Regions from separate parts of the Oribacterium sp. oral taxon 108 str. F0425 genome, predicted to be linked through region 1. Evidence: predicted binding sites of a transcription regulator. Region 1 holds the regulator's gene; each other region holds the start of a gene.
What was found. Region 1 encodes HrcA, which represses chaperone genes, less so after heat shock. Its sites were predicted from a motif close to TGTTAGCACTCNNNNNNNNNGAGTGCTAACA; they were not measured.
Positions count from the first base shown of each region.

Region 2: a site for HrcA is predicted at 1,858-1,888, ahead of HMPREF9124_RS02110 (Hsp20/alpha crystallin family protein). Genes of this name have one in related genera too.
Region 3: a site for HrcA is predicted at 1,517-1,547, ahead of clpB (ATP-dependent chaperone ClpB). Genes of this name have one in related genera too.

Region 1 covers NZ_AFIH01000001.1:1,081,753-1,085,035, reverse strand. The annotation lists gene grpE (nucleotide exchange factor GrpE) at 29-709, opposite strand; gene hrcA (heat-inducible transcriptional repressor HrcA) at 722-1,783, opposite strand; gene mtaB (tRNA (N(6)-L-threonylcarbamoyladenosine(37)-C(2))-methylthiotransferase MtaB) at 1,883-3,268, opposite strand.
Region 2 covers NZ_AFIH01000001.1:410,586-413,868, reverse strand. The annotation lists gene HMPREF9124_RS02115 (CPBP family intramembrane glutamic endopeptidase) at 217-1,098, shown strand; gene HMPREF9124_RS02110 (Hsp20/alpha crystallin family protein) at 1,263-1,712, opposite strand; partial or broken gene HMPREF9124_RS12915 (amidohydrolase family protein) at 2,266-3,074, opposite strand; gene HMPREF9124_RS02100 (winged helix-turn-helix transcriptional regulator) at 3,194-3,283, shown strand, end outside.
Region 3 covers NZ_AFIH01000001.1:160,661-163,943, reverse strand. The annotation lists gene clpB (ATP-dependent chaperone ClpB) at 1-1,469, opposite strand, end outside; gene HMPREF9124_RS00775 (TIM-barrel domain-containing protein) at 1,657-3,283, opposite strand, start outside.

The sequences.
Region 1 (3,283 bases):
TTCTTTACATCGATTCTTTATCTTCGCCTTACTTCTTTACCTTCACCATGGAGTGGCGAACCACATTTCCGCGGTAGGTATAGCCTTTTTGCAAATCGGCAGTTACGGTATCTTCTTCCGCATCTCCCTCTTCTTCCGTCATAACGGCATTGTGGAGCGCAGGATCGAACTTCTGTCCTACAGCCTCAATTGCCTGAATATCACAATCTGAAAACATTTTCTGAATCTGCTTATAAATTCCTTCCACACCCTTTGCAAAAGAGTTTTCTTTCTCTTCCTCCGGGATATGTTCCAAGGCTCTCTCAAAGTTATCCACTACAGGAAGAAGTTGCTCGATAATGCTCTTTGCGCCAAGTTCAAACATCTGCGCCTTTTCCTTCTCGGAACGCTTTCGGAAGTTTTCGTATTCCGCCAAGGTGCGAAGATATTTATCTTTCAGCTGTAAAAGCTCCGCATTCTCCTCTTTTTCGGAATTTTCCTTTCCGGAAGAAGCCTCCTCCGAATCCTCTCCTAAAGTCTGTGTAGAAGAAGTCTGTTCTTCGCCAGGCACTTCCTGCTCCCCTGCATTCCCGGAGCAATTCTCCGTACTGCATTCCTCCGCGGTTTTTACACCTTCGGAAGACGCCTCCTTTGTGCATTCCCTTCCTTGCTCGCCGCCTTCGTGCGACTGCCTCTTCCATTTCTCGTCTTCATTATGCTTCTTTGACACAACGTCTCCTTCCTATTGCAAGGGAATCTCTCCCATTTCCTGTATTAATCTGCTCAAGGTATCCAGTACCTTTTCATAATCCATTCGCTTCGGTCCGATTACCCCGATTGTACCGTGCATTCCGTTTCCAAGCCGGTACTTTGCCGTAACCAGTGCACAGTCTGCCATATCCTGCAGGGGGCTTTCTTTTCCGATATAAACCTGAATACTCTTGTTGTCCTCTTCTTTCTCTTCCGCTTCCTGTAAAAGACCGGCAAGTTCCTCCTTGGACTCCAAAGCAAAAATCAACTTGGATGCATTTTCCGAATCCATAAGCTCCGGATACTTGAAAATGTTCGTAGCGCCCGAGGTATAGATTTCCACATCCTGCTCATCGGTACGAAGCATACTTTCCAAGCTTTGAAGAAGGAGTCCCATCGTCTTTCTGTGCCGGCTCCTATCCAGGAGTGTCCGAATGTATTCTTCCGTAATCTCTTCCACACTGTGTCCGCCCAGAACATCGTTTAAAAGAAGGTTAATGGAGAGAATCGCATTCTGCTCTAAATCCTCATCAATGTCCACGGTCATCGTCTTAATGATATTTCCCTCGAACATCAGAAGAAAGAGAAGTTTTCCCTTTTCCACCAGAGAAATCTGTAAGAACTTAATCCTGTTCTTCTCCATCCTGGGTCCGGAAACAAGTGCCGTATAATGAGTATCGCTCGCTATATTCCTAACCAGAGACTGTAGGGCGGATTCGAGCTTCTCAATCCTGTCAAACATCGAACTTCGAACATCCGATAAATCTCTCTCCTGCTTCTCCATCAACTGGTCTACATAGAAGCGATAACCCTTGTCGGAAGGAACTCTTCCTGCGGAAGTGTGAGGCTGTAAAATATAGCCCATCTCTTCCAAATCACTCATCTCATTCCGAATTGTCGCGGAACTTAAGTTCAGACCGGAGTACTTGCTAATGGTTCGGGATCCTACCGGCTCACCGGTCTCTAAATAGTTCTTGATTATCGTTGTCAATATAATAAGCTTTCTCTGATCCACAAGACCACCTTCCTCCTTTTTGGATTTATTGGCACTCATATATATCGAGTGCTAACACATGTTCATAATATACCCCTCGGAAAAGAGATTGTCAAGAATTTTCCCGAGGGGATTTGTGAATTTCCTATGAACTTGTATTTATTCTGAAAAGAGCTTTCCAAGCAGGCTTTCTTCCATGGCTTTCTCCGCAAGCACCGGATAAACCCCTCCGATTTCTAATGCACTGTCTTTCTGCAGAGGGATATAAAACCGAATGTATTCTTTATTAAAACCGGTGTAATACGTTTCCCCCTCAAGTTCGCGAACTTCCTCTATTAAGACCTCCGACCTTTTGCCGATAAACTGCTTCCGAAACTTTTCCGAATCCTTAAGGGCAAGGTCTAAGAGAATCTTCGAGCGTTCCTTCTTGACCTTTTCCGTAATCTGTCCCTGCATCTCGTCTGCACGGGTTCCCTTCCTGCGGGAATATTTGAAAATATGCAGGTCGTAGAAGCTGATTTCTTCGATGAAGTCCCTTGACTCCTGAAAATCCTCTTCCGTCTCGCCGGGGAATCCCACAATCACATCCGTGGTAATGGCCGCGAGCGGAAAGGCTATTCGAATACAGTCCACCGCCTCTTTAAACTCCTCTTTCGTATAATGTCGGTTCATTTCCTTCAAGGTCTTCGCCGCCCCGCTTTGCAGGGAAAGATGAAAGTGGGGACAGATTCCGTCCACAGCCCTTAGGCGGGAAACGAAGTTCTCCGTGATGACTCTGGGCTCTAAGCTCCCCAGACGTATCCTCTTTATAGAAGGGATTTCTCCGATTTTTTCAATGAGAGAAATGAGCGCCTCTCCGCTTTCTGCCATTTTACTGGCATATTCATAGGAAAGATTTTGAAAATCCAAGCCGTAAGAAGAAAGGTGTATTCCCGTAAGCACGATTTCGGAAATACCTTCCTGCCCCAGGTGTTCTATTTCCTGAAGGCAGTCCTCTATCTTCCTGCTCCGAATTCTGCCTCTCACATAGGGGATAATGCAATACGCACAAAATTGGTTGCAACCGTCTTGAATCTTTACAAAGGCGCGACTTCTGTCCAAGGGCTTTGAAAGAAAAAGATTCTCATACTCTCCTTCTTCTTTGACAGGAGGCAAATAGTCTTCGATCTTGCCGTCATTTTCCAACATGGCATCCCGATAGGCTTTGATCAGCTCTACAATTTTCCCTTTGCCGCTGTTTCCGATCAGAATATCGATTCCCTTATCTTTTTTCAGTTCCTCCTTCTTTCCTTCCACATAGCAGCCTGTCGCAATCACAAGAGCATCCGGATTCCGTTCCTTTGCCTGGTGAATCATTTGTCTGGATTTTCTGTCTGCAATGTTCGTTACGGAGCAGGTATTAATAAGGTAGATATCCGCTTCCTCTTGAAAAGGAACCAGCGTTGCCCCCTCTTTAAGAATTGCCTCGCTCATTGCCTCCGCTTCATATGAATTGACCTTGCAGCCTAAGTTGTGCATGGCAAAACGCAGTCCCTTTAATTCCATTTTTTATCCCTTTCT
Region 2 (3,283 bases), 670 kb from region 1:
TCCTGAATTGCAAGATTCCTTCTATATAATATACGCTAATTATCTATCTTTTGAGAACAAGAAATCTTGCATAGGCAACAAATACTGTTCATTAAATTTACTTAATTTAATAGAGTTCTTGTGTAAAAGGAAGGAATAGACTATATTTTCTCTAATATAAAAATAGATTGGGTCGATAGAAAAAAGATTCGTTTTATAAATGTAAGGGAGAAAAAAATGGAAACTAAAATATTTGATAAGAAAAAACTGCTCTTTTTATTCCTGCCTTTTGCGGTCATCATAATCTATGATATCATCGGAAACTTTATTACGGGAGCACTCTTTTGGGTTTTGGATTTGTTCCGTATTTCATTTGACTGGGTGAATAACACCCCCGCCTTTTTGGATGCTTTTCTGGCGACATGTTTATCTATTATTCTTTATATTTTTTATCGGAAGGTCTTTCCGCGGAAAAAGGCGGAAATCCAAATTGCCCCATGGCAAGGAATATTATTTTCCGTCGTAATCGGTTTCGGCGCAGGCGGATTGTCCACCATCTGGCTTAACTTGGTTGACTTAGTTGCTTCGCATTTTTCTGCTTTGGGAGAGCAGGCCGAAGCTTTTTCCAGCATGTATGACGACTTGGAGAAAGGCTCCTATATCTGGACCTTCTTAGCGATTGTTGCAATCGGTCCTCTTGTGGAAGAAATTTTATTCAGAGGCGTTATTTTCCGCAGCTTTGAAGAAGCCACAGATCTTCCCTGGTTTCCTCTTCTTTTATCCGGCGTAATGTTCGGAATCTGGCACGGCAGCTTTATTCAGGCTGTATACACTGCCATGATGGGCATTATTTTGGGCTATTATATTAAAAAGACCAGAACGCTCTTTTATGTTGTTCTTGCCCACGCAGTCAACAACTTAAGCGGAACCTTGCCTCCCGCCTTGGATACGGATTTTAACAACAGTCTTATCACCGTACTTTCCTATGTTTGCATTATTCCGATGTTTTGTATTCTTTACTATCTGCACAGACAGGGAAAAATGAAGGCTGAAGAGATCTCCGAATCGGAGCAAAGCCAGGAGGAAGAAGCAGTACAATTCGCAAGCAGCACCTGCTAATCATTTAAAAAACAGCTCTCACCGAATGCAATTTCTTGCTAATCTGTGAGGGCTGTTTCTTTTCTGCATTTTGGGCATAAAAACAGCGTAGCAGCCATAAAACTGCTACGCTTAAAAAGTCTAACTTTCGGGGGGGACACTTCACATGCAAAACAGTCCCATTTTTAACCTTCAATCATAATCGGCTGCTTCTCCGGAAGTTTCTTCTCCCCTTCCTTAGGGAAGGAAAGCTTCAGAACGCCCTGTTCAAACTTTGCTTTTATATCTTCCTGCTTAATGCTGTCACCAACATAAAAGCTTCTTTGCATAGAGCCGGAGTAACGCTCCTGACGAATGAGTTTACCTTTCTCATCCTTCTCTTCTTCATTTAAGCCCTTCACGGCACTGACCTGAAGATAGCCGTCATGCAACTCTACCTTGATATCCTCTTTCTTAAAGCCCGGAAGGTCGATATCCATATCGTACTGTCCGTCCTTTTCATGAACATCCGTCTTCATCAATCTTCCTGCACGGTCTCCGTAAAGCTTATTCTCTACTCTGCCCAGACCTCCGAAACTCGGAAAATCAAACCAATCATCAAATAAATTCTCTCCAAAAATGCTAGGTGCTAACATATCTTTTTCCTCCTTATACTCTTCTTTTGACTTCTAATCTCTTGTCATTTTTTTCAGCAAGGGGAAGAATCTTCATCACTCTGAGAACCTTTAAAGTCCTTGCGGTCTTCTCTGTTCCTCTGCATGATTATGATTATACTCGAATTGTTAGCACTGTCAAGTGTTGAGTGCTAATTTTTTGAGATTTTTTTCAAACCTTGATTTTACGGGGTTTGCAACACTTTTTCTTTCTTATAATCATCACTTTTTCTTGATTTGACACCATTTTGACACCAATTTTTTATTTTTGGTGTCAGCTAATTGCTACGCTATCCAGCCTAGTGATTTCACTCTCAATTCTGGACATCTCACTTACATGGTTGTATACGTCCATCGTCACGTCTATGTGGGCGTGTCCCTGCAAGTCGTCATAGGTTTGTGCAAGCGCAAAGAAACGGCGGCTCTGAAAAACAAAGCCGCTTCATACGTGCGTGAAAATATGTCTGCTCTACGACGACTTTTTTCTTTTGCCGTCGTCCGGCAGATAAGTTATTTATTAAAGAAAGTGGAAATGTTAAATTAGATTTATACGCTCCAACAACTCTAAAATATTTTCCCCCAAAGCCTTTTTGGCTACTGATTGGCTAGGGCTTACAAACTCAATAAGTTGCTTATACAAATATGGCTCACCATAAGGAGCGTCAGAACTATACAGACATCTTTCCGGCAACTCAACTAATGCCATTTTTGTAGCAATAGAAGCAAACGCTGCTGAAAGGTCTAAATAAACGTTTTTATGCTCCTTTGCAAATTTGATTACTTCTATCCAATTAGAGCCACCTAAATGCCCGAAAATAACAGGCACCTCTGGGTACTTTTCGCATAAAGACATTAACTGCTTAATACCGCTTAATGTAACAGGATTAAAAGTATGCACCCAAACAGGGTATAACCTTGTATTCATTATTGCTTGAAATACTGTTTCTAACTGAATAATCTGTTGTTCATTACCGGGAGTAAATTCACCTATCCCACACAAAGAATTAGCGGTAATCTGTGTGTCTATCCAATTCTGTGTTTCCTCTAAACTTAGTGCCAACGGAACAGAACCGAAACCCCAAAAGCGATTAGGATTTTCTTTTATTGCTGTGGTGATTTCTACAATATTTTTTTCAATCGCTTAATATTATCTTCTTTGCTATTTGCTCCTGCAAGAATTTTGTATAATGTGTTCATTTCTGTTTCAAGCTCATTCAGATTGTTTGCTTTTTCGGGGTGCGGAGCAGAACAAAAAAGAATTGCCCTATCTACTCCCGCAGCGTCCATTTTGTCTAACTGCATTTTTGCTGGAAACATTATGTGTTCGTGACTATCAATAATCATATTTACGCCTCCTTGACACGTTTTATATAATAAGGGTAGCACTAATACAGAGTAAAATTAAGTACGCACCTTTTTGAAATAAAGTATCTTTTTTAATACTGTGAAAGGAATGGGAAAATATGGCAAAATCACAAGCGGTTGATGAACAATGTCCTGTTGAAGTCGGATTGAATATACTAAGCGGAAAATGGAAGTTAAAAATACTGTGG
Region 3 (3,283 bases), 920 kb from region 1:
TGCATTGCAATATTGATTTCCGCCTGCAAATCGTTCTTCTTTTCTCTTAAAGTCTGCAGTTTGGAAACGGCATTTTTCTCATTTTCCCACTGCGCCTTTTGGACATTGAACTTATCCCGAAGCTCGGAAAGCTCCTTTTGCAGAGCTACGAGTCTTTCCTTCGAAAGCTGGTCGTCCTCTTTTTTCAGCGCAAGCTCTTCAATCTGCAGCTGCATAATCTTTCTCTGCTGCTCGTCCATTTCTTCCGGCATGGAATCCATTTCCGTCTTAATCATGGCACAGGCCTCATCCACAAGGTCTATTGCCTTATCCGGAAGGAAACGGTCGGAGATGTAACGGTCGGAAAGCGTCGCCGCCGCAACGAGTGCGGTATCCGTGATTTTTACGCCGTGGAAGACTTCATAGCGCTCCTTTATACCTCTTAAGATGGAAATGGTATCTTCCACCGTCGGCTCGTCCACCATAACCGGCTGGAAACGACGTTCAAGAGCGGCATCCTTTTCAATGTATTTTCTATATTCATCGAGGGTTGTCGCACCGATACAGTGCAGCTCGCCTCTGGCAAGAAGCGGCTTCAACAGATTTCCGGCGTCCATGGAACCCTCGGTTTTTCCTGCGCCGACGATATTGTGAATTTCATCGATAAAGAGGATAATCTCGCCTTCGGACTTTGTGACATCATCCAGAACTGCCTTCAGTCTTTCTTCAAATTCTCCTCTGTACTTTGCACCGGCAATGAGAGAGCCCATATCGAGCGCAAAGATTTTCTTATTCTTCAAAGATTCGGGCACATCGCCTTTTGCAATTCGCTGTGCGAGCCCCTCTACTGCTGCCGTCTTTCCGACACCGGGTTCTCCGATTAAACAGGGGTTATTCTTCTGCTTTCGGGAGAGGATTCGGATAATGTTTCGGATTTCTTCATCCCGACCGATAATCGGGTCGAACTTCTGCTGACTTGCCCGCTCCACCATTTCATATCCGTATTTGTTTAAGGCATCATAAGTGCCTTCCGGGTTATCCGTCATAACCTTCTGATTTCCCCGAACGGAGGAGAGCGCAGAAAGGAACTTCTCCTTGGTGATGCCGAACTCTTTAAACAGCTCCCGAATCGTCTTATCTCCGTCCTTTAGAAGGGCAAGGAAAATATGCTCTACGGACACATACTCGTCTCCCATGGCTTTCGCGTGATCCTCCGCATTCATGACGACCTTATTCGCGTCCTGGGAAAAGTACTGCTGGCCTCCGGAAACCTTGGGAAGTGCATTGATTTTCTCTTCCACCGCTCTTGTAAAGCTATCCAGCGGAATACCCATTTTCTGTAGAAGCTTCGCAATCAGGCTGTCCTCCACTTGAAGAAGGCTTAAGAGCAAATGCACCTGCTCCAGTGCCTGATTCCCGTGATCCATCGCAATCTTCTGGCTGTTATTGATACTCTCTACCGACTTTTGTGTAAAACGATTTATATTCATACTCACTACCTCACTTTTTCTCTAAGATAAGTCTATTATAAACGTATTGTTAGCACTGTCAAGTGATGAGTGCTAATTTATTGTGAAAAGTCTGTGAAAACTAAAGTCTGTGAAATCTAAACTGTTTGAGCAGAGAAGTACACTTCAAAAAAAGCGACAGCTTTCGCCATCGCTTTACTTTATCGTTTTACGAAACCGTAATGACAATATCCTCTTCCGGCATAAGTCGAATTACGAGAGCTCCGTCTTCTCTAAGGAAGAATCCCGCCTCATAGCGGAGGGCATTTACGGAAGGAAGCTTCTTTAAGGGTTCTCCGTTCAGTCGAATTTCGCAACAATTCTTTTTTGCCTCCTTCTCTTTCAAGAAATCGGCCAAACCGGGAAGAAGGAGATAAGAAAACTCTTTCATTTTATGCATAACAATCTCCCAATCTCCCTCTTTTTTCCGGAAGAAATAAGGCAAAGCGGAATCCTCCTCGCTTGTATGACTCTCCGCTTCAGGAAGGGCTACAAGGAGTACTTTTTTCCTTTCGGCACTCATACTTTCTCCAAGATTCAAGTCTCCGTTTAGCTCTAAGGGAATGAAAGAGCCTTCCTTAATATATACCGGAATCTTCTCAATAGGCACTTTTTTTACATTACTCTTTCCCCCCTGCACAATCTCTCGAAAATCAAAGAAGTTGATCCATTTTCCTTTTGGAAAATAAATCTCCCGTTCCTCTTTTTCCTCATGGACAGGTGCCACCAAAAGGGATTTCCCATACATATATTCATCCTCAACGGCTATCGCTTTCTTATCCCCGGGGAAAGCCATAGGAAGCGATTGCATCATGGGCATTCCATCGCGGTGTGCTAGCTGAGCCGTCTGAACACTATAAGGTAAAAGATTCTCTCTCAGCCAAGCGTAATGTTTATAAAGCCTTACCGTATAGTCGCTATAAACCCAAGGCTCTCTAGGCTGTGTTCCGTGATAGCGCATAATCGGGCAAAATGTAGCAAATTCAGTCCATCGAATGTAGCTTTCCTCATCACAAAGTCCGTCATATCCGCCCGCGTCCACACCCCAGAATGGAAGACCGGAGGCTCCGGCGCTCAGTCCTCCATGAATAGAATAAGTAAGGCCTCTGAATCCGGATAACTGATCTCCGCCAAATTGACAGGCATAGCTTTGGGTTCCCGCTGCAGCAGACCGGGAGAAAAGAACATGATCTTCTCCTCGATACTTCAAAAACAGCTTTCGATAGGCTTCCGTATACGCCGTTGCATAGGCATTATGCATTTCATCGCCCTTACGGCCGTCATAAAATACTGCTTCATCCGGTGTGATTTCTCCGAAGTCCACCATTGTTCCGTCAAAGCCCGCATCCATCCTGTCTTTCCACTCCGCTTCCAAAAGCTCCATAGCACGCGGGTGAGAGAAATCAATTTCCGACGGGAGTTTTTTACTTCCTGTATAGAAGGGCGTCCTGGTAATCGGCAGCTCTTCCCTCGGACAGTTCGGTAAATACGCAGCAGCTTCCTCCTCTCCGATATGAGAAAACTGCCACGAAAATACACGGATTCCCCGCTGATGAGCAAAGTCAGCAATCTGATATAACTCTTCCTTATTATAGTGGTCTCCAAACTTCCATCCTGCGCCTTCCGCATACAAGCCGGAATGAGGGATATCCAGATTTTGGAAGCGGTTAATAACCCCTTCCATTTCCTTTACCACATCATGCGTGGGGCCATCTCCCCATCTGCCTACTCCGCCGCCTGCCCAGGGCTCAAAAACCCATTCCGGCGGAAGGAGCGGCTTCCCGGTAAGCTCCGTA